Regions from separate parts of the Gordonia sp. BP-119 genome, predicted to be linked through region 4. Evidence: predicted binding sites of a transcription regulator. Region 4 holds the regulator's gene; each other region holds the start of a gene.
What was found. Region 4 encodes LexA, which represses DNA repair genes until DNA is damaged. Its sites were predicted from a motif close to CGAACANNTGTTCG; they were not measured.
Positions count from the first base shown of each region.

Region 1: a site for LexA is predicted at 2,045-2,058, ahead of JW364_RS07870 (HNH endonuclease signature motif containing protein). Genes of this name have one in related genera too.
Region 2: a site for LexA is predicted at 2,891-2,904, ahead of JW364_RS08900 (HNH endonuclease signature motif containing protein). Genes of this name have one in related genera too.
Region 3: a site for LexA is predicted at 2,745-2,758, ahead of JW364_RS01420 (DUF222 domain-containing protein). Genes of this name have one in related genera too.

Region 1 is NZ_JAFFZF010000009.1:76,824-82,040, forward strand. Features, by position in the region: gene betT (choline BCCT transporter BetT) at 1-321, opposite strand, end outside; gene JW364_RS07870 (HNH endonuclease signature motif containing protein) at 395-2,017, opposite strand; gene JW364_RS07875 (ATP-dependent Clp protease ATP-binding subunit) at 2,650-5,190, shown strand.
Region 2 is NZ_JAFFZF010000011.1:28,187-33,403, reverse strand. Features, by position in the region: gene rplK (50S ribosomal protein L11) at 1-331, shown strand, start outside; gene rplA (50S ribosomal protein L1) at 414-1,130, shown strand; gene JW364_RS08900 (HNH endonuclease signature motif containing protein) at 1,201-2,859, opposite strand; gene JW364_RS08895 (ABC transporter substrate-binding protein) at 3,109-4,188, opposite strand; gene JW364_RS08890 (ABC transporter ATP-binding protein) at 4,200-5,006, opposite strand; gene JW364_RS08885 (iron ABC transporter permease) at 5,030-5,217, opposite strand, start outside.
Region 3 is NZ_JAFFZF010000002.1:18,836-24,052, forward strand. Features, by position in the region: gene JW364_RS01395 (acetyl/propionyl/methylcrotonyl-CoA carboxylase subunit alpha) at 1-447, shown strand, start outside; gene JW364_RS01400 (GNAT family N-acetyltransferase) at 549-911, shown strand; gene JW364_RS01405 (hypothetical protein) at 1,024-1,359, opposite strand; gene JW364_RS01410 (hypothetical protein) at 1,359-1,553, opposite strand; gene JW364_RS01415 (hypothetical protein) at 1,747-2,664, shown strand; gene JW364_RS01420 (DUF222 domain-containing protein) at 2,773-4,233, shown strand; gene JW364_RS01425 (hypothetical protein) at 4,309-4,554, opposite strand; gene JW364_RS01430 (aldehyde dehydrogenase) at 4,832-5,217, opposite strand, start outside.
Region 4 is NZ_JAFFZF010000028.1:42,018-47,234, reverse strand. Features, by position in the region: gene JW364_RS16185 (DeoR/GlpR family DNA-binding transcription regulator) at 1-19, opposite strand, end outside; gene JW364_RS16180 (phosphoenolpyruvate--protein phosphotransferase) at 169-1,878, shown strand; gene lexA (transcriptional repressor LexA) at 1,856-2,560, opposite strand; gene JW364_RS16170 (LysM peptidoglycan-binding domain-containing protein) at 2,786-3,322, shown strand; gene nrdR (transcriptional regulator NrdR) at 3,422-3,922, shown strand; gene hrpA (ATP-dependent RNA helicase HrpA) at 3,896-5,217, opposite strand, start outside.

The sequences.
Region 1 (5,217 bases), on a different contig from region 4:
GCTGTACTCCGGACGCGATTCCTCCGGTCCGAGCCGGTAGCGCCCGTACTTGCTGAGGCCGAGGAACACCACGAGACCAACGATGGCGGTGGCGAGGATGAAGTACCACCAGCCGAACCAGCGGGTGATGAAGTCGCGTACGTCGTTGATCGTCGACTCGGCCGCTGCCGGTGCCGCCAGCGCCCAGACGGCGAAGGCGACCACGATGACAGCCGAGGCTATGAAGACGGTCAGATTGACCCGGCGCGTGGGCAATCGCCGCTCGCCGGTCTTGGTCTCGGCATGGACCGACGTGGACGGTCGAGCGGCGTCATCACTCATGGACCACGACGCTAGTCCGATCGCCGATGGGGCGGACCGTTTGGACGGATCCGTGTGAGTTGTTCTACCCGGTTCAGTGGGTGGCGAGTAGCTCCATCAGGTGTGCTTCGACGAGGGAGGGGCGGACCTGTCGTCGGCCGGGTCGGGGTGGTCGGACGTCGATGACGTGGCTGATCGTCGCCCATGAGCGGCGTGCGTCGTCGTGGGTGTGGCCGTCTGGGCGTGGTTGATCGCCGGGCCGGGTTGGTGGTCCGTGGATCTCGTCGCGCACGGTGTTCAGATGTTGTGCGAACCGCCTGGGTATGTCGGGTCGACGGTTGAGGCGTTCGGGGTTGGGTGGCGCCCCGGGTTCAGCATTCAACCGCCACATGCAGCGACCTTCGTCGGGCCCGGACCGGACGATGCGGGTGGTGTACTGCCCGGGCTTGTCGCCGACCATGCGGTTGTGGCGTGGGCACGCCGGGGCGAGGTCGTCGATGTCGGTGAGACCACCCTTGGCCCAGTCCTTCTGGGCGTGATGCATGTCGACGTGGGTGGCGGGCTGATCACACCCGGGTGCCGAGCACACTTCGCCGTCGGGGCGGGCGAACGAGACGAGGCGTTGTTCGCGCGTGGCGAGACGTTTCCCCCTACCGAAGTGCAGCGGCACGGTGGTGTGGTCTTTGAAGATCGCCAACCACGGTTGGATGTCGGCGGCCATTGCGATCAGGTCCGGGATGGGCAGCAGGGTGCCGGTGGCGGTGGTCGCGAGGCCGGCTTCACGAATCAGATCAGCGAGGTCGGCTTTGATGATCAGCTGCATCGGCAGCCCACGATGCGTGGTGCCGAGAGTGCCGTCAGCAAATTTGGCGGCCAGTGCGGCGTCGAGGGCGTCGTGATTGGTCTGGGCGGGGGTGCGGCCGTCGCGGTCGGCGGCGGCTGTCAGGGTGTCGGGGTCGGCGGTGCCGGCCGGTCCGCAGGGCGACTGTGGGTCGTCGGGGTTGTTGAGTCCGGGTTTGCCCCAGACGGCGAACATCATCGTCAGCCGGGCGTGGAGTTCGGGAGTTAGGGTGCCGGAGATGGTGGCGGTGCCATCGGCGCGTTGCCGGCCGATCCACAGGCCGCGGCGCCGTTTCTGGTCCGAATCGTCGGCGAGGGTGCCGTCGGGGTCGAGGTGAGCGAGCAGCCGGGCACCGAGTTGGGTGATGTCAGCAGGCGTGTGGTCGACGGCGATCTCGGCCATCTGTCGTTCGGCGGCGACCTTGATGTCGTGGTCGACGGCTACCGGGATGCGGTCGAGGACATCCAGGGTGGCCTGCACGTGCCCGGAGCCAACAGCTCCCACAGCGAACGCCTCGGCCAGCGTGGGGTGTTCGGGCTCCAGAATGTCGCCGCCCAGGCTGGTCCGGTGGGAGGTGGCATCCATCTGTATTCGGCGCCGCACCGGGTTGGACACCCGCAGCCGGTGGGTCATGAACTGCATGAGTGTCCTGCAGCCTGCCTTGCGGGGGAGGTCGCGGGCCTCGACCTGATCGATCTGCCGGTCACCGGCCACGGTCAGCCGGGCGATCGCTTTCTCGGTGTCGGCCGCCAGATCGGCCAACTCGGTATCGGTGCACGGCGCCAGGTCCACGGTCTGTAGTTCGTCGAGGATGCGGTGGAGGTCGGCCACCAGCTCGACGGCACGTGGTTGCGCCGTGGTGGTTTCGTCAGACATGGTCACCTCCCCCGAGTACCGTTGCTGCGAATGTACGTTCGAGTGTACACGGCCATCGGTCGCCGTCAATACCAAAAATGTTGTCGTGCAACAGAACTGAGCGCCTACATCTTGTCGGTGTCGTGTGATAGGCGTCCGCCGCGTGTCGTGGCCGTGCTCGCCGTGTACCGGGCCGTACCCGGATGCACCCTGCTGCTCGTTGGTGTGCGACGGTCGCAGTCAAGCGAGGGCCAGATCTACCGAGGCCCGGCAGCGGCCCGGGTGGTCCCCATTCGCCTCCTGTGGTCTCGTCGGCCGGCGGTTTCCGCGATACCCGGCTGCTGTCGGGCACAACGCGGGCGCCGCGTCGCGGGTCCCAGCGCCCGGTGGGGGCGCATCCCGGGCCGTCGGCGGCCCGTTCGCTCTCGGCGTAGACGGCGGGGAACACAGCCCCGGCCTGCGCAGTTGTACTGGGCACATCCCCGCCGCAACGGGGGATCCATGCACTCTGCGCAGGCGTTAACTGCAGGTGCACCCCAGACGACCTCTAGAGTGGAAGCAGGCTGGTCGTCGTCTATCCGCACCGGTTGTCCTCCGGGACCTCCGAGGTGGTCTCCGCGGCGGCCGGGGCGCTAGCAATGTGAGGGAGAACAATGTTCGAACGGTTCACCGACCGCGCGCGTCGGGTTGTGGTTCTGGCCCAAGAAGAAGCGCGCATGCTCAACCACAACTACATCGGTACCGAGCACATCCTCCTCGGCCTCATCCACGAGGGCGAGGGCGTGGCGGCCAAGGCGCTCGAGTCGCTCGGGATCTCGCTCGAAGGGGTTCGCAGCCAGGTCGAGGAGATCATCGGCCAGGGTCAGCAGGCGCCGTCGGGACACATCCCGTTCACCCCGCGTGCCAAGAAGGTGCTGGAGCTCTCGCTGCGCGAGGCCCTGCAGCTCGGCCACAACTACATCGGTACCGAGCACATCCTGCTCGGCCTGATCCGCGAGGGCGAGGGCGTCGCTGCCCAGGTGCTGGTGAAGCTCGGCGCCGACCTCAACCGGGTCCGCCAGCAGGTCATCCAGCTCCTCAGCGGATACCAGGGCAAGGAGCCGCAGGAGGCGGGCACCGGCGGTCGCAGCAGCGAGTCCGGCACCCCGTCGACCTCGCTGGTCCTCGACCAGTTCGGTCGTAACCTGACCGCCGCGGCCTCCGAGGGCAAGCTCGACCCGGTCATCGGCCGGGAGAAGGAAATCGAGCGGGTCATGCAGGTGCTCAGCCGCCGCACCAAGAACAACCCGGTGCTGATCGGTGAGCCCGGCGTCGGCAAGACCGCCGTCGTCGAGGGCCTGGCTCAGGCCATCGTCAACGGCAAGGTCCCCGAGACCCTCAAGGACAAGCAGCTCTACACCCTCGACCTCGGTTCGCTGGTCGCGGGCAGCCGCTACCGCGGTGACTTCGAGGAACGCCTCAAGAAGGTGCTCAAGGAGATCAACACCCGCGGCGACATCATCCTGTTCATCGACGAGTTGCACACGCTCGTCGGCGCAGGTGCCGCCGAGGGCGCCATCGACGCCGCCAGCATCCTCAAGCCGAAGCTGGCCCGCGGCGAGTTGCAGACCATCGGCGCGACGACCCTCGACGAGTACCGCAAGTACATCGAGAAGGACGCCGCACTCGAGCGTCGCTTCCAGCCCGTGCAGGTGGGCGAGCCGTCTGTCGAGCACACCATCGAGATCCTCAAGGGCCTGCGCGACCGGTACGAGTCGCACCACCGCGTCTCGATCACCGACGGCGCGCTGGTCGCCGCCGCCACGCTGGCCGACCGCTACATCAACGACCGGTTCCTGCCGGACAAGGCGATCGACCTCATCGACGAGGCCGGCGCGCGCATGCGCATCCGCCGGATGACCGCGCCGCCAGACCTGCGTGAGTTCGACGACCGCATCGCCGATGCGCGCAAGGAGAAAGAAAGCGCGATCGACGCTCAGGACTTCGAGAAGGCCGCCAGCCTCCGCGACAAGGAGAAGCAGCTGGTCGCCGAGCGCGCCGAGCGCGAGAAGCAGTGGCGCAGCGGTGACATGGACGTCGTGGCCGAGGTCGACGACGAGCAGATCGCCGAGGTCCTCGGCAACTGGACCGGCATCCCGGTGTTCAAGCTCACCGAGGAGGAGACCACGCGTCTGCTCCGCATGGAGGAGGAGCTGCACAAGCGGATCATCGGGCAGGAGGACGCAGTCAAGGCGGTCTCGAAGGCGATCCGTCGTACCCGTGCCGGCCTGAAGGATCCGAAGCGGCCGTCGGGCTCGTTCATCTTCGCCGGTCCGTCCGGTGTCGGTAAGACCGAGCTCTCCAAGGCGCTGGCGAACTTCCTCTTCGGCGAGGACGACGCCCTGATCCAGATCGACATGGGCGAGTTCCACGACCGCTTCACCGCGTCGCGTCTGTTCGGTGCCCCTCCCGGGTACGTCGGCTACGAAGAGGGCGGGCAGCTCACCGAGAAGGTGCGCCGCAAGCCGTTCTCGGTGGTGCTGTTCGACGAGATCGAGAAGGCCCACTCGGAGATCTACAACACCCTGCTGCAGGTCCTCGAAGACGGTCGTCTGACCGACGGTCAGGGCCGCACGGTCGACTTCAAGAACACCGTGCTGATCTTCACCTCGAACCTCGGTACCTCGGACATCTCCAAGGCCGTGGGCATGGGCTTCTCGTCGAGCGACGGAACCCAGTCGAACTACGAGCGGATGAAGCAGAAGGTCAACGACGAGCTCAAGAAGCACTTCCGCCCCGAGTTCCTCAACCGCATCGACGACATCGTCGTGTTCCACCAGCTCACGCGGGAAGAGATCATCCAGATGGTCGATCTCATGCTGACCCGCGTGGAGGGTGCATTGAAGAACAAGGACATGGCTCTCGAGGTCACCGACCGCGCGAAGGCCCTGCTGGCCAAGCGTGGCTTCGATCCGGTGCTGGGTGCGCGTCCGCTGCGTCGCACCATCCAGCGCGAGATCGAGGACCAGCTCTCGGAGAAGATCCTGTTCGGCGACATCGCTCCCGGACAGATCGTCCTGGTCGACGTCGAGAACTGGGACGGCGAGGGCGACGGCGACGACGCCCGGTTCGTCTTCACCGGCTCGGAGAAGCCGCGCATGGTTCCCGACGCACCGGTCGAGCTCACCAAGGCCGGCGAGGCCGACGCGAGCTGATAGCCGATCCGCGTGATCTGATCTGAC
Region 2 (5,217 bases), on a different contig from region 4:
CGTGAACATCATGGAGTTCTGCAAGGCGTACAACGCGGCGACCGAGTCGCAGCGCGGCAACGTCATCCCGGTCGAGATCTTCGTGTACGAAGATCGCTCCTTCGACTTCAAGTTGAAGACCCCGCCGGCTGCGAAGCTCCTGCTGAAGGCCGCCGGCCTCCAGAAGGGCTCCGGCGAGCCCCACACCAACAAGGTCGGCAAGGTGAGCATGGACCAGGTCCGTGAGATCGCCAAGACCAAGGCCGAAGACCTGAACGCCAATGACATCGACCAGGCCGCGAAGATCATCGCCGGTACTGCTCGGTCCATGGGCATCACCGTCGAAGGCTGACAGACCTCATCATCACCGTGGGAGGGCCGGCTCGGCCCGCACCACACACCCCGCCGACTGACGGCGGAGAAGGAACAGAGCAATGAGCAAGAAGAGCAAGGCCTACGCGGCCGCGGCCGAGAAGGTCGACAAGACCAAGCTGTACAGCCCGCTGGAGGCTGTGGAACTGGCCAAGGACACGTCGTCGAAGAACACCGACGCGACCGTCGAGGTCGCGATCCGGCTGGGCGTCGACCCCCGTAAGGCAGACCAGATGGTTCGAGGCACCGTCAATCTGCCGCACGGCACCGGTAAGACTGCCCGCGTGATCGTGTTCGCCGCCGGCGACAAGGCCGCCGAGGCCACCGCCGCCGGTGCCGACGAGGTCGGCGCCGAGGATCTGATCGAGCGCATCCAGGGCGGTTGGCTGGACTTCGACGCCGCGATCGCCACCCCGGATCAGATGGCCAAGGTCGGCCGTATCGCGCGTGTCCTCGGACCCCGCGGCCTGATGCCGAACCCGAAGACGGGCACCGTGACCACCGACGTCACCAAGGCCGTCAACGACATCAAGGGCGGCAAGATCAACTTCCGCGTCGACAAGGCTGCGAACCTGCACTTCGTCATCGGCAAGGCCTCGTTCGACCCGGCCAAGCTGGCCGAGAACTACGGCGCTGCCTACGACGAGATCATGCGCGCCAAGCCGTCGGCCGCCAAGGGCCGCTACATCAAGAAGGTCACCGTCTCCACGACGACGGGCCCGGGCATCCCGGTCGACCCGGCGGTCACCCGCAACTTCGCGGAGGCACCGCAGGCCTGATCTGATCAGGCGCACTGACACCCACGAGGGGCCCGGCATTCCGATGCCGGGCCCCTCGTGTCGTGTGCAATCACGCGTGGTCAGCGAGTATGCGTGCGAGTGCTGCTTCGACCGGGGTCAGCGGTGGGGTGGTGAGGTGCTCCGGCGGTGTTCGCGGATGGACCAGTTCGCGATAAGCGAGTTCGAGGCGCCGGCCGCGGTCGCCGTAGCCGACGGCGTCGGGGCGCGACCGGTTCGGGCGCGACTGGTCGCCGGACCTGGTGGCAGGTCTGTGGATCTCGTTGCGCACGGTGTTCAGGTGTTGTGCGAACCGCCGGGGTATGTCGGGTCGGCGGTTGAGGTGTTCGGGATTGGGTGGTACGCCGGGTTCGGCGTTCAATCGCCAGAGGCAGCGGCCTTCGTCGGGTCCGGATCGGGCGATGCGGGTGGTGTATTGGCCGGGTTGGTCGCCGACCATGCGGTTGTGTCGCGGGCAGGCGGGGGCGAGGTCGTCGATGTCGGTGAGTCCGCCTTTGGCCCAATCTTTGTGGGCGTGGTGGAGTTCGACCTGGGTGGCGGGCTGATCGCAGCCGGGTGCCGAACACACTTCCCCGTCGGGGCGGGCGAAGGAGACGAGGCGTTGTTCGCGGGTGGCCAGACGTCTGCCGCGCCCGAAGTGCAGGGGGACGGTGGTGGCGTCTTTGAAGATCGCCAACCATGGCTGGACGTCACCGGCCATCGCGATCAGGTCCCGGATGGGCAGCAGGGTTCCGGTGGCGGTGGTCGCGAGTCCGGCTTCGCGGATGAGGTCGCCGAGGTCGGCTTTGATGATCAGTTGCACGGGCAGGCCGCGGTGCGAGGTGCCGAGTGTTCCGTCGGCGAATCCGGCGGCGAGTGCGGCGTCGAGTGCGTCGTGATTGGTCTGGGCGAGGGTGCGGCCGTCGCGGTCGGCTGCGGTGGCCAGGGCTTCGGGGTCGGCGGTGCCGGCCGGGCCTTGGGGCGACTGTGGGTCGTCGGGGTTGTTGAGTCCGGGTTTGCCCCACACGGCGAACATCATGGTGAGTCGGGCGGCGAGTGCGGGTGTCAGGGTGCCCGATATTTTGGCGGTGCCGTCGGCGCGTTGCCGTCCGATCCACAGGCCGCGGCGTCGTTTCTGGTCGGTGTCATCGGCCAGGGTGCCGTCGGGGTCGAGGTGGGCAAGCAGCCGCGAGCCGAGTTGGGTGATGTCGGCCGGGGTGTGGTCGGTGGCGATCTCGGCCATCTGTCGTTCAGCGGCGACCTTGATGTCGTGGTCGACGGCGACCGGGATGCGGTCGAGGACGTCGAGGGTGGCCTGCACGTGCGCGGTGCCGACTGTTCCTTGTGCGAAAGCTTCGGCGAGGCAGGGGTATTCGGGTGGGAGGACCTCGCCGCCGAGGCTGGTGCGGTGGGCGGTGGCGTCCATCTGCTTACGGCGGCGCATCGGGTTCGAGACTCGTAGCCGGTGTGTCATGAACTGCATGAGGGTTCGGCAGCCGGCCTTGCGGGGTAGGTCGCGGGCCTCGACCTGATCGATCTGCCGGTCACCGGCAACGGTCAGACGCGCGATGGCGCGTTCGGTCTCCGCGGCGACGTCGATCAGTTCTTCGTCGGTGCACGAGGACAAGTCGACGGTCTGTAGTTCGTCGAGGTTCGCGTGGAGTTCGGCGACGAGTTCGGCCGCGCGGGACACGGGCGCGCCGTGGTCGGCGAGTGGTGTGGTGCTGGGCATGACGGTCACCTCCCCCGAAGAACCGTTGCTGCGAATGTACGTTCGAGTGTACACCCGCGTGGCCGGATGGCAATCCCAAAAAGCCATGTTGTGCAACGGTATTCGTCGGCTCGAACTTGTCGGTGCCTCATGGTAGGGGTGCGAACGCAGTCAGGTGTTGCGAACTTCGACGGTGGGTGCACTGGATTCCCATGGGCGGCGGCGCGACAATCGCCGCGGCCCCACGTGTTCAACGGGGCGTCCCGCGACTCACTCCAGCCAGTTGTTGCCCCCGAGGTCCAATTGCGCGACATCCAGGGAAGGGGTGATACCGGATTCCGGTGCGAGGCCGTGGTTCTCGAGAACGCCGCGCATGATCTCGGCGGCGTCGATGTTGAGTGGGCTCGACACCCACATCGCGTACGGCAGGTTCACGAAGCGGTTCTCGCGCACGGCCTTCAGGTTCCGGCTCGCCGGATTAGAACGCAGGGCGGCGATCTTCTCGTCGACCGACTGGCCGGGATAGTCGACGAACACGATGACGTCGGGGTCCGCGGTGGTGAGGCGTTCCCAGCTCACGGCGGTCCAGGTGTCCTCGATGTCCTCGGTCGCGTTGCGCGCGCCCGCGGCGTCGATGATGCCCTGCGGGCCGCCGAAGGATCCGGAGGAGAAGATGGTGTCCGAGACGCTGTCGAAGACGAAGACCGTCGGTTTCGCGGCGGGTTGTGGTGCGGCGCGCAGCTTCTCGAGGCGGTCGGCCACCTCGTCGGCCGCGGCGGCGCCCTGCTCGGGATTGCCGGTGAGGGTGCCGATGTTGCGCAGATCGGTGTCGAGCGCGACCCACGGGTCCATGGTGCCGCGCTGCGCCTCGCCCTCGGTCTGCCGGCACGCCTCGGACAACTGGTACACGTCGATGCCGTGTCCGGCGAGAATCTCGGGTGTGATCCCGCGCGACTCGCTCATGCCGTAGTTGTATCCGGCATACAGCACTTGGGGTTTCGCCGCGACGATGTTCTCGAGGGTGGGACGTTCGGTCGCGACCTCGTTCAGCGTGTCGACCTGGGGTCCGTACTCCAGCCGCAGGACGTCCTTGTCCCGGGCGAGCGCGCTGACCGCCACCATGTTGTCACGGGCACCCGCGGCGAGTGCGATCGCGATCATGCCGCCGTCGTTGACGAACAACCGGTCGAGGGGTTGCGGGTAAGCGACGTCGGCTCCGCAATTCGATACGGTGACAGTGCTTTCCGACGCCACAGTGCTGTCGGCACCGCAGGCGGTGGCAGTTCCCAGCGTCAGAGCCGCCGCCACGATGGCGACGGTCGGGTGGACTCGGGACGTACGTATGGTCAAAGGATGTCCTCTCACGGGATGTCTTTCGTCAGAGTGCTGGGGGCGGGTGTGGTGGTGGGAGTGTTCAGGAGCAGATGGGGCAGGCCCGTCGATGGATGGTCGACGACGGTGCCGGACACCTCGAAGACGTCGGCCAGCAGAGCCGGCGTCAGCACCTCGACCGGTGGCCCGTGCACGATGACACCGCCGTCGGAAACCACTGCGACGGAGTCGAAGTGACGCAACACGAGGTCGAGGTCGTGCATCGCCGCGACCACGGTGGCGTCGAGCTCGTCGAGAACCTCCATCAGGCGTAGTCGCCAGGCGGCGTCCAGGTGATTGGTGGGTTCGTCGAGCACCAGGATCGGGGTCTGCTGAGCGAGCGCGCGGGCGAGGACGACGCGGTGCCGTTCGCCGCCGGACAGCTGGGTGCACGAGCGGGTGCCCCAGCCGTCGAGCCCGACCTGGATCAACGCGCGATCGACCACCGTCTTGTCGTCGGAACTCCCGGTGGACCAGGCCGACCGGTACGGGGTCCGGCCGAGGCCGACCGCCTCGGCGACCGTCAGCTCAGCGGAGGGCTGTTCCTCCTGGCCGACCACCGCCATCGACATGGCGCGGCGTCGGGAGGGGATGTGGTGGAGGTCGTCTCCGTTCACCTCGACGGTGCCGGCGACTGGTCGTTCGAGACCGCACAGCGTGCGCAGCAGGGTGGTCTTGCCGGAACCGTTGGGCCCGACGATGGCCAGTCGGGTGCCGGCGGGGACCGCGAGATCGACATCCCGCAGTACGACGCGGCCACCGCGACGGCACGCAAGCGCGTTCGCGCGCAACGACATCGACGATGCGCGGGCGGGGTCGATCACGAGCCTCCCCCGAACACGTACTGGCGTCGTCCCATGAGGAACAGGAAGATCGGCGCCCCGATCAGGCCGGTCACGATGCCCAGCGGCATCTCGCGCGGTGCGGCCGCCACCCGTGAGATGACGTCGACCCACACCAGGAAGAGCGCACCGCCGCAGACCGCCACCGGCAACATCGCGCGGTGGG
Region 3 (5,217 bases), on a different contig from region 4:
TGGATCGAGACCGATTGGGAGAACCCGATCGAGCCGTACACCGGCGGCGAGCCCATCGAAGACGACGAGGCCGCCCCGCGGCAGAACGTCGTCGTCGAGGTCGGCGGCCGTCGCGTCGAGGTGTCGCTGCCCGGCGATCTCGCCCTCGGTGGCGGTGGCGGCTCGGCCAACGGCGTCGTCCGCAAGAAGCCGAAGGCACGTTCGCGCAAGAAGGGTGGCGGCGCAGCCGTTTCCGGCGACGCCGTGGCAGCTCCGATGCAGGGCACCGTCGTCAAGGTCGCCGTGGAGGAGGGCCAGGAGGTCGCCGCCGGCGATCTGGTCGTCGTCCTCGAGGCCATGAAGATGGAGAACCCGGTCACCGCCCACAAGGACGGCGTCGTCACCGGCCTCACCATCGAGGCCGGTGCTGCCGTCACCCAGGGCACGGTGCTGCTCGAGCTGAAGTAAGACACACCGCTCCCTCGCTGCCTGAGGTGCGAGCGCCCCTGCTCCCTGAGGTGCGAGGAGCGCAAGCGACGAGCCTCGAAGGGCGGGCGTACAACAAGGCAATGCAACCAGTCGAGATCAACGCCGGGACGTGGTATCTGCGTGCGCTTCGTGCGGACGAGCGGATCACCGACGTCCCGGCGTTGTCTCATCTCGAGGTCGACGACCCCGCCGCGTACGTCGCTGCGGCGCAGCGTGACTGGGAGTCGGAGACACGATTCGTCTGGGCGATCTGCATCCCCACCACCGGTGAGCTCATCGCCCTGATCGGGGTCACGCCGAACGGCTCGTCGGGCCGCCTGTGGGGCGAGGCACGCGACGGCTACGACGAGGCGCTGGACACCGCCGTCGGGCCGGTCTCGAGGTTTGCCGAGGGTGCACTCGGTCTGGTTGTCGGGCAAATGCTGTCGCGCGGGATCGGCTGAGACGCGGAGTCAGCACACGACCATTCGTCGTACCCGGGGCGATCTTCGTCCATTCGGCGATCTGCGCGCCGCTTCAGATGACCCAGGTCTTGCTCACCGCCGAACGTTACGGTCAGCAATCTCCGCAGGTCGTCTTGATCCAGGAAAGGTCGTACCGGGTTTCTCCTCGGTCGCCGCAGAATTCGCATACGGTGCTCGACTCGTCGGTTGTCGCGTCGACCAGGAGCTCGCAAAGGCTCCACGTGAAATCGTCGACCGAGTTTCCGTAATTGAGGTAGCAGCGCAAAACCCCGAACTTCTCTTTGATCTGCGCGTAGGTGAAGTCGTCGGTGACGGCTGAGAGCCGGCGATGGAGGCGAACCAAGAGCGGATACCAGCCGGCGTTCACAGTGCAGCCGACTGCCGGGGACGCCATCGCGGCGGGGAGTCGGACGGGTTCGGGCGCCATCAGGCGACGCCTCGCTCGGCCTCCGCGGGCCCCTCGAAATCCACGCCCGTCAGTGGGCTCATCGAGTCGATCGCAGACGATGAATGGCGGTGTCGATGGGAACGGCACATCTCTCCGGTCTCGCGCACGATGCCCGCGCGAGCGCCGGCCTCGGCCGAATCAATGAATTCTGCGAGGGCTTTCGAGTTCACCATGTCGCCTCCTCTCGGTTCGGCCGAGTTGACCTGTCGGCTTCCGTCACCAGAATGCGACGCGGCACCGACATCCACCACAACGATCGCCGTCCGATTGCGACGAGTCACCCCACGATTGATGTCACTGGCCCCGAGTAGGTTCTCGGCGTAGGAATGGACGACCGAGACAGAACGTCAGGGAGGAGGTGCCGCGTTGGGCACGTTCACGAACGATCACTGGATCGACTCGTCCGGCGAAGGCTCCGATCGGTTCACTCGGATCATCGCCGAGTTGCAGGAGCAGTCGCTGATCCCACACTCGACATCCGGCGAATCAGCCAGAGCTCTCGCGTGGGAGTTGGTCGACCGGCGCGATCGGATCGCCGCCGAGTTGTGGGACTGCCGGACATCGGGAATCTCTGTGCCGGTTGGGAAGACGGCACTCCGCTTGGCATCCGGAGCGCTCTACGACGCCGAGCAAGCGGTGGTCGACGAACTCGTCTCGCGGATCCCGGCGAGAGCGGTTCATGAGCGGATGAACTCCGCCGCCTACCTGGCAGCGGATATCGACGCTGCGACAGCCGAGGCCGCAGTGCTCGACACACATGAATCCGTCGGTCGGGCAACGCAGCACGAGGCCACCGATACCGAACTGCTCGGCGATCCCGCCGACTACGCCGGAATCGACCCCATCGAGGACGTGGCGATTCCACCCCGGATCGAATGGACCGAAGCCGACCGCAAGGCCGTGCTCGACGAGGCCATCGGAACGTACGGAATCGCTGCCGGCGAGTGGTACTCGGTGGAATGGCCGCCGACGGAGGGCTCCCTGTGGGACCCCGGATACCTCGTCACCTCGGACTGGGAGCCATGCGACGAACACGCCGACGATCCGGACAGTGACGCAGCACTCGACTGTGTCCGATGCGAAGACTCGGTCACCACTGAGGTCGAAGCGATGGCCGTCTGGAAGTTCACGACCAGGTTGACTCACCACCGAATCGGGTTCGACAGCAACGGTTCTCTGATCGTCGATCGGGTGGCGGAGGAGATCGACCCGACATTCGAGGTACGCGAGATCACGCAGGACCCACGCCTGATCCGCATCGGCCTGCCACGCGGACATCGCTGACCTCGATCTGAGGATGACCTGTCGGTGCGTCGTGGTTGCATCATCGGATATTCGAAGGAGAAACAAATACACCCTTGACTCGAACATATATTCGAGTATCGTGGAGGTATGTCATCGGGGGCGGGGGCCGGGTCCACTACATCTGTGGACCCATCACAGGAGTCGGTCGAGCCGCGCTTTCGTCCCGACCATGAACTCTCCGCTGCCGAACTCGTCGAGGTCCTCAACCACTGCGCGGGTTTGGCGGCAGCGTCGGCGCATCGAATGATGGTCGTTGCCAGCCTCATTCACGACGAACGCGAGATGGACTACGCGCAGCGGCGCGCCGAGACGCACAGCGGCGAACTCGACTCCATCGAAGCCTTCGAGCACCTGTCCGCGCGGGTGGCCGCTGGTGAGAATCCCTACGAGCAGTTCGGGCCCAACGGTCTCGAACAGGCCATCGCCGAAGTCGGTGCCACCCTCACCGTGACGCCGGCCGAGGCGAAAGATCTCATCGAAGCCGGCGACGCACTGCGCTACCGACTCTCCTTCACCGGACACGCACTCGCGTGCGGTCGAATCGACAAGCGCCGCTTCCTCATCGCCCTCAAACGCACCGACCTCATCACCGACGACGAAGAGATGCAGACCGTCGACGCCCATCTCGCCGAGGCGATCTTCGCCCGCGCACCGATGTCCACGGCCCGGTTCACCGCCATGGTCGATTCCATCGTCGCCAAGTGGGCACCCGACGCGATCCGCCGACGCAAGGAGCGAGTGAAATCCGACCGCAAGGTGACCGTCACCCCCGACCGGTTCACACCCGGGCAGTCCCGGATCTCCGGCACGCTGCCCACTGCTGATTCCGCCGAGTTCGACGCCCGCCTGACGGCGATGGCCACCGCGGTCCACGCCGGTGACCCTCGAAAGTTGGCCAACCGCCGAGTCGATGCTCTGAAAGCGCTCGCGCGGGGCGAAGCTTCTATCGCGTGCGAATGCGACGACTGCCGACCTGCCGCAATGGACATTGAAGCCAACACCACCGGCGACGTCGACGCAGCGACAGTGGACACCGCCGACCACACGACTGAGGCACCCGCGCGCCACTCCGGGAACGATGACACCGACACCCCGGACAGCGACACGGTTGTCGCCGACCCTCCGGGTCCGGACGCGTCGCCGTCGTCATCGCCGGCGCCGCGCGCGACCTTTCACATCGTGGTCAACCTGTCGACCCTGATCGGTCTAGACAACGACCCCGCATTCCTCGACCGCCACGGCATCCTCGACGCCGACACCGCCCGGCAGCTGCTCGCCGAAGCCCGACGCACCTACATCCATCCCGCACCGAACCCCGCCGCGCCCGACGCGCCACCGGTATCGCCTCCCGAGGCGGACAGTTCGACAACGCGGTACACCCCGTCGAAGAAGCTCCAGGCCCTGGTGCGTGCCGGCGAACTGTGCTGCACCTTCCCCGGCTGCAACGCCCCGGTCTGGCAGATCGACCTCGACCACACCGAACCGTTCGACCACACCGACCCGCGGCGCGGCGGCCCGACCGATGCACGCAACCTCGCTAGTCGCTAACAACACCCCTTCCGGTGGCCGGATCAGGCTGCTTCGTGCCTCTGCTCGCAGTGTCTTCGTCGTCATCGACGGGCTTCACTGGAACTGCGCCGGAGAAACGGCCACCGGCCATGGGCGTATCGAAACGGGTCTGTCTCCGCCGTGAATGACGGATCGTTTGGTCAGGGCAGGGCAACCTATTTCGACGCCGATGGTTCCGGGCGCACCTATATGGCTGGTGTAGGTCCGGGGCGAGACGAAGTCGGAGCCCGGCGCCGGCACCGCGCGCGAGTGCGCCTTGAAAATAAAGTAGAGAATGTCCTCAAAAATATCGTCAGGCATCCTAATACGGTTCACCATCTTGCTAGCCGGACGAGTGCATCCGCGTGATACCAGCATGCGGATCCGTCATCCAGGCGAACAGGGATAGATCCCAAACGGTCGGGTTTGCCGATCACATAGCCAAACGCTGGCACCGCCGCTGCGTGCCGTGCGCGCACGATGACTTTGTCCCCGTAGCGCCAGCCGTCATGTCTCTCCGTGATGTCAGGAACCTCCCCTCAGTCCGTGTGTCGTTCCTGCCCGGTGGGCACTGCGGCAGGAACGACACACGGGGTGGCTACGCGCTGGTCGACAGATATGTCGTGTGGGTTCGCATGCATGCCGCGAGGCCTTCGGGGCCGAGTTCGCGCCCCAAACCGCTCGCTTTGATACCGCCGAATGGCGCAACCGGGTCGAGCATGTAGTAGTTGACACCTACCGTGCCAGATTCGATCTGCTCGGCGATCTGGATACCGTGAGCCTCATCTGCGGTCCACACGGTGCCGGCCAACCCGTATGCCGAATCGTTAGCGATCTGAACCGCCTGACCGACGTCGTCGTATGGCATCAGAGCGAGTACCGGTCCGAACACTTCTTCTTGCGCAAGGGGACTCGACGGATCAACATCCGAGAAGAGGGTGGGTTGTACATACCAACCACGATCGAGGTGGGCCGGCCGACCGC
Region 4 (5,217 bases):
GTCTCTCCTCGGCGTACACACGGCTCCGATCTCCGGTTTCGACCACCCCGCTTGTTGAGGCGTGTGGGATTGGATGTTGTAGTAATTGTGTTTACGCCTGTTTGTGTTGACAAGTCAAGCACTTTTTGTAACGGTGGTCACATCGATAGTCGAGTGAGAGGCAAGACGATGGCGCAGATCCTGACGGGAACCCCGGTGGTCGGCGGGTTGGCCCACGGTCCCGCGCTGTGGCCGGGCGAGCGACCCGACCACTCGCCGGAGAAGCTCGGCGTCGGTGTGGAGATCGCCGAGGAACGGCGCGCCGACGAGGTCACGCGCTTCGCCACCGCGTCCGGCGCCGTCGCCGCGCGGCTGCGCACGCGCGCGTCGCAGAACACCGGGGTGACGGCCGAGGTGCTCGCCGCGACGGCGGGCCTGGCCGAGGACCGCGGCTGGATCGGTGCCGCGACCGCGCTCATCGGCAAGGGCGCTCCCGCCGAGGCCGCTGCCGTCGCGGCCACCGAACAGTTCGCGGCGGTGTTCACCAAACTCGGCGGACTGATGGCCGAGCGGGTCACCGATCTCAACGACGTGCGCGACCGGGTCCTCGCCGAACTGCTCGGCCTACCCGAACCCGGTGTGCCCACCCCGGAGGTGCCGTCGGTCCTGCTCGCCGACGACCTCGCGCCCGCCGACACCGCGGGCCTCGACCCCACGAGCACCATCGCCCTCGTCACCCGCCTCGGCGGACCGACCAGCCACACCGCGATCATCGCGCGCCAGCTGGGGATCCCGTGCGTGGTGGCGGTGGCCGACCTGGATGAGATCGAGCCCGGCACAACCGTTCTCGTCGACGGCAGCACCGGGCGGATCGAGGTGGAGCCCGATGTCGAGGCGGCCCGGGCTCGCGTCGACGAGGATCGGCGTCATGCCGCACTCGTCGCCGGCTGGACCGGTCCGGGGCAGACCGCCGACGGGGTGGCCGTGGCGGTGCTCGCCAACGTCGCCGACGGGTCGTCGGCACGCGCCGCGGCCGGGTACCCCGTCGAGGGCGTCGGGCTCTTCCGCACCGAACTCGCGTTCCTCGAGCGTGCCGACGAACCGTCGGTGGACGAGCAGGCCGCGATCTACCGGGAGGTGCTCGATGCGTTCGACGGGCAGAAGGTGGTCATCCGCACCCTCGACGCCGGGTCCGACAAACCGCTCCGGTTCGTGACCCATCCCGACGAATCGAACCCAGCGCTCGGCGTGCGGGGCGATCGGATCGCGCTGGCGCACCCCGAGATCCGCGCGCATCAGCTCGACGCGATCGCGCAGGCCGCGTCGGGGTCGGCCGTCGCGCCGTGGGTCATGGCGCCGATGATCGCCTCGCCGGCGGAGGCGCGCACGTTCGCCGCCGAGGTCCGCGGCCGTGGTCTGGTCGCCGGGGTGATGATCGAGGTGCCCGCGGCGGCGATCCTGGGCGAAGCCGTCCTCGCCGAGGTGGACTTCGTGTCCATCGGCACCAACGATCTGACCCAGTACACGATGGCGGCCGACCGGATGTCGGCCGATCTCGCCGGACTGACCGACCCGTGGCAACCGGCGGTGTTGAGCCTCATCGCGGGTGTCGCGGAAGCGGGCGCACGTCAGGGAAAGCCGGTCGGGGTGTGCGGCGAGGCCGCCGCCGATCCGAACCTCGCCTGCGTGCTCGTCGGTCTCGGGGTCACCTCGCTGTCCAGCGCGCCGGCTGCTGCCGCGGCCGTGGGGGCCCGGCTCGGCGAGGTGTCCGCACCGGACTGCCGGGCCGCCGCCGAGGCCGCCCTGGCCACCTCGGATCCCGCCGCGGCGCGCGAGGCTGCCGCGGCGGTGCTCGACGGTTCGGTCGGTGGAGAGGTCAGACTCGCCGCATCACGGTGACGACCTTGCCGAGGATGACGGCATCGTTGCCCGGGATCGGATCGAACAGTTCGTTGTGCGGCATGAGCCAGACGTTGGGGCCCTGACGCTTGAAGGTCTTCACGGTGGCCTCGCCGTCGATCATGGCCGCGACGATGTCGCCGTTGTCGGCGACGTTCTGCTGCCGGACCACGACCCAGTCGCCGTCGCAGATCGCGGCGTCGATCATCGACTCGCCGACGACGCGCAACAGGAAGAGCGATCCCTCGCCGACCAGCTCACGGGGCAGCGGGAAGACGTCCTCGACGGCCTCCTCGGCCAGGATCGGACCGCCGGCCGCGATACGGCCGAGAACCGGCACGAAGGTCGGCTCGGGCAGCTGACCGGCCGACGGGGTGTCCGGCGACGGGGTGTCACTCGGGGCGATGTTGACCGCACGGGGACGGTTCGCGTCGCGCTTGAGCAGCCCCTTGCGTTCCAGCGTCCGCAACTGATGGGCCACCGACGACGTCGAGGCCAGGCCGACCTCGTCGCCGATCTCCCGGATGCTCGGCGGATAACCGCGCTCGCGCACCGAGCGGCGGATCACCTCCAGGACCCCGGCCTGTCGCGGGGTGAGTGAGGCCTCGGCGGCGGCGGCGTCGAACGGGGCCTCGTCGTCGGCGCCCTGCGCTCGGCCGCGCCTATCGCCGGTGTCACTCATGTTCGGTTCCTCTCGTCTTCGGAACGTGCTGGTAGATGGCTTGCACCGGGTCCGAGCCTAGCCGAGTGCGACCGGCACCTCAAACATTTGTTCGATGTGTCGCGAGACTTTGTCGGGACGTCGTGCTACAAATTCGAACATCAGTGCATCGAACATCTGATCGATGTTCGAACACCGACCGTCACACCCCGCACGATCCCAGACACCCGAACACCGGAGGGCACCATGCGCACCGCCACTCTCGTCGCTCCCGTCCGCACCGACCGTCCCGACGCTGTCCGGCCCCCCACCGACCGCGCCGATGGGGTCCGGACGCGCGCCCCGCTGTCCGACGGCGGCCGCCCGGTAGACAACCGGCCGGCCGGCACCCGACCGCGGGGTGCGTCGCCGGTGACCCCGCGGGTCGGCGGCACCCACTGTGGCTCTCCGGTCGGGGTGCGCGGGCGTGGCCCGGTCGGACCCGACGCGGCGGTGTTCCGTCGCCGCCGCACCGCGGTCGCGCTCCTCGCCGGCGTCGGGCTGGCGTTCGTCGTGTGGGTGTTCGGTGTCGTCGGCCAGAACTACTCGGACTCGCTGACCCCGTCCGTCGTGAGTGCCGAGGTCGTCCATGTGCGCTCGGGGGACTCGCTCAGCTCGATCGCCGGCCGGGTGGCACCCGAGATGCCGCGCGAGGTCGTGATCGACGAGATCGTCGCGATGAACGATCTCGGCTCGAGCGCGCTGCAGGTGGGCCAGCCCCTGCTCACCCCCCGGTACCGCTGAGGCCGGACGGTATCCTCGATGTCACAGGGGCCGGCCGACAAGCGGCGGGGCGCACGCTTCGGGTGCGTTCCAGCGTCCCGCGACCTGCGTGAGGACACGATGCGCTGCCCCTTCTGCAAGAACGACGACACCAAGGTCATCGACTCGCGTGTCGCAGATGAAGGGCAGGCCATCCGCCGCCGTCGCTCCTGTGTGGAGTGCGGTCGCCGGTTCTCGACCGTGGAGAGCGCCGTGCTCGCGGTGGTCAAACGCAACGGCGTGACCGAACCGTTCAGCCGGGAGAAGGTCATGCGCGGCGTGCGGCGAGCCTGTCAGGGCCGCCACGTCGCCGAGGACGCACTCGCGCAACTCGCCCAGCAGGTCGAGGACACGGTGCGCGCCAGTGGATCGGCCGAGATCCCCAGCAACGAGGTCGGACTCGCCATCCTGGGCCCGCTCCGCGATCTCGACGAGGTGGCGTATCTGCGTTTCGCCTCGGTGTACCGGTCGTTCGACTCGGTGGAGGACTTCCAGCGTGAGATCGACGACCTGAAGGCGGCATCGGGTTCCGGGAGCGCGCTCGCCGAACCCGTGTCAGCCGAGTCGGTCCAGAGCTCGTAGGACCCGTTTCTCCGACACCGGGAACGCGGTACCGAGACGCTGGGCGAACAGCCCCACGCGCAACTCCTCGACGAGCCACTGTGCTTCGTCGTCGACCGCCGCCCGCCGGTGCTCGGGTACCTGTTCGAGACGCTGGGTCCACCGTTCGACGACGCGATCGACGGCGGCCACCCCGGCCAGGTCGCGTGCCGCGGATGCGGGTAGTGCCTCCAGACGTGCCTGCGCGCCGTCGAGATAGCGCGGCAGATTCTCCAGGTGGCGTCGCGCGGTGGCCGCCACGAATCCGTCGAACACGAGGTGGGCGACCTGTTCGGCGACGTCGTCGGCAGCCAGCGAACCGGCGTGCCGGTCGATCGCCGCCCGCAGCGGGGCCATCCGTTCGAGGGCCGCGACGGCCAGCGAGAAGTAGTCCGGTGCGGCCGCGGCGACCCGTGGCCGGATCTGTTCGAGCAGCGCCGAGAAGGACTGCGGTGAGCGAACCGCGGCGAGCTCTGCGTCGTCGATGTCGGCGACCGTGTCCCGGGTCGCCCGGCGGGTGCAGTCGGCGAGCAGTGCCTCGATGGTCGAGTACGGGCTCTGGCTCAGGGCGAGTCGGTCGACCGGACTCAGCGAGCCGGCGATCCGCTTGTGCAGCGGAGGTATCGCGAGGTCGAGGAGGGCGACGATCCCTCGTCGCAGGAGGCGGTCTCGTGTCTCGGGGCTCGCCGCATCGACGACGACGACGCCCCGCGCGTGGCCCTTCGCATCGGAGACCACGTCGATCGTCGGGTACCGGGTCAGCCGCTGCCCCGCGACATCGACCGTGGTCTGCTCGGCGAGCGAGCCGATCCCGTCTGCGGTCCAGGTCCGATACAGGGTGCGCGACACCGTCTTCGGCGCCGCGGGCGTTCCGGTCTGCTGAAGTTCGGGCAACGAGTCGGCGCGGGAGACGATCCGCCCGGAGTCGTCGGCCACCGCGAAATGCATGCGCAGGTGCGGCGGTACCCGGTCGGTGTCGAAATCGCCCGCGGTCACCCGCATCCCGGTGATCGCGGAGAGCTCGCGGGCCAGCCCGGTGGTGAGCGGCTCCTTGCGCGGGGTGAGCCGGCCGAGCGCGAGTTCGGCGAATCGCTGCGCGGGCGACATGCTCTTGCGGAGCTGTTTCGGCAGCGACTTGACCAGTGCGGTGGCCAGTTCGGCGCGCATGCCCGGGACCGACCAGTCGAAGCCGGCCGGTCGGACATGGGGTAGCAGTGCCTGCGGGATCACGACGGTGACGCCGTCGTCGGGTGCGCCCGGTTCGAACCGGTAGCGCA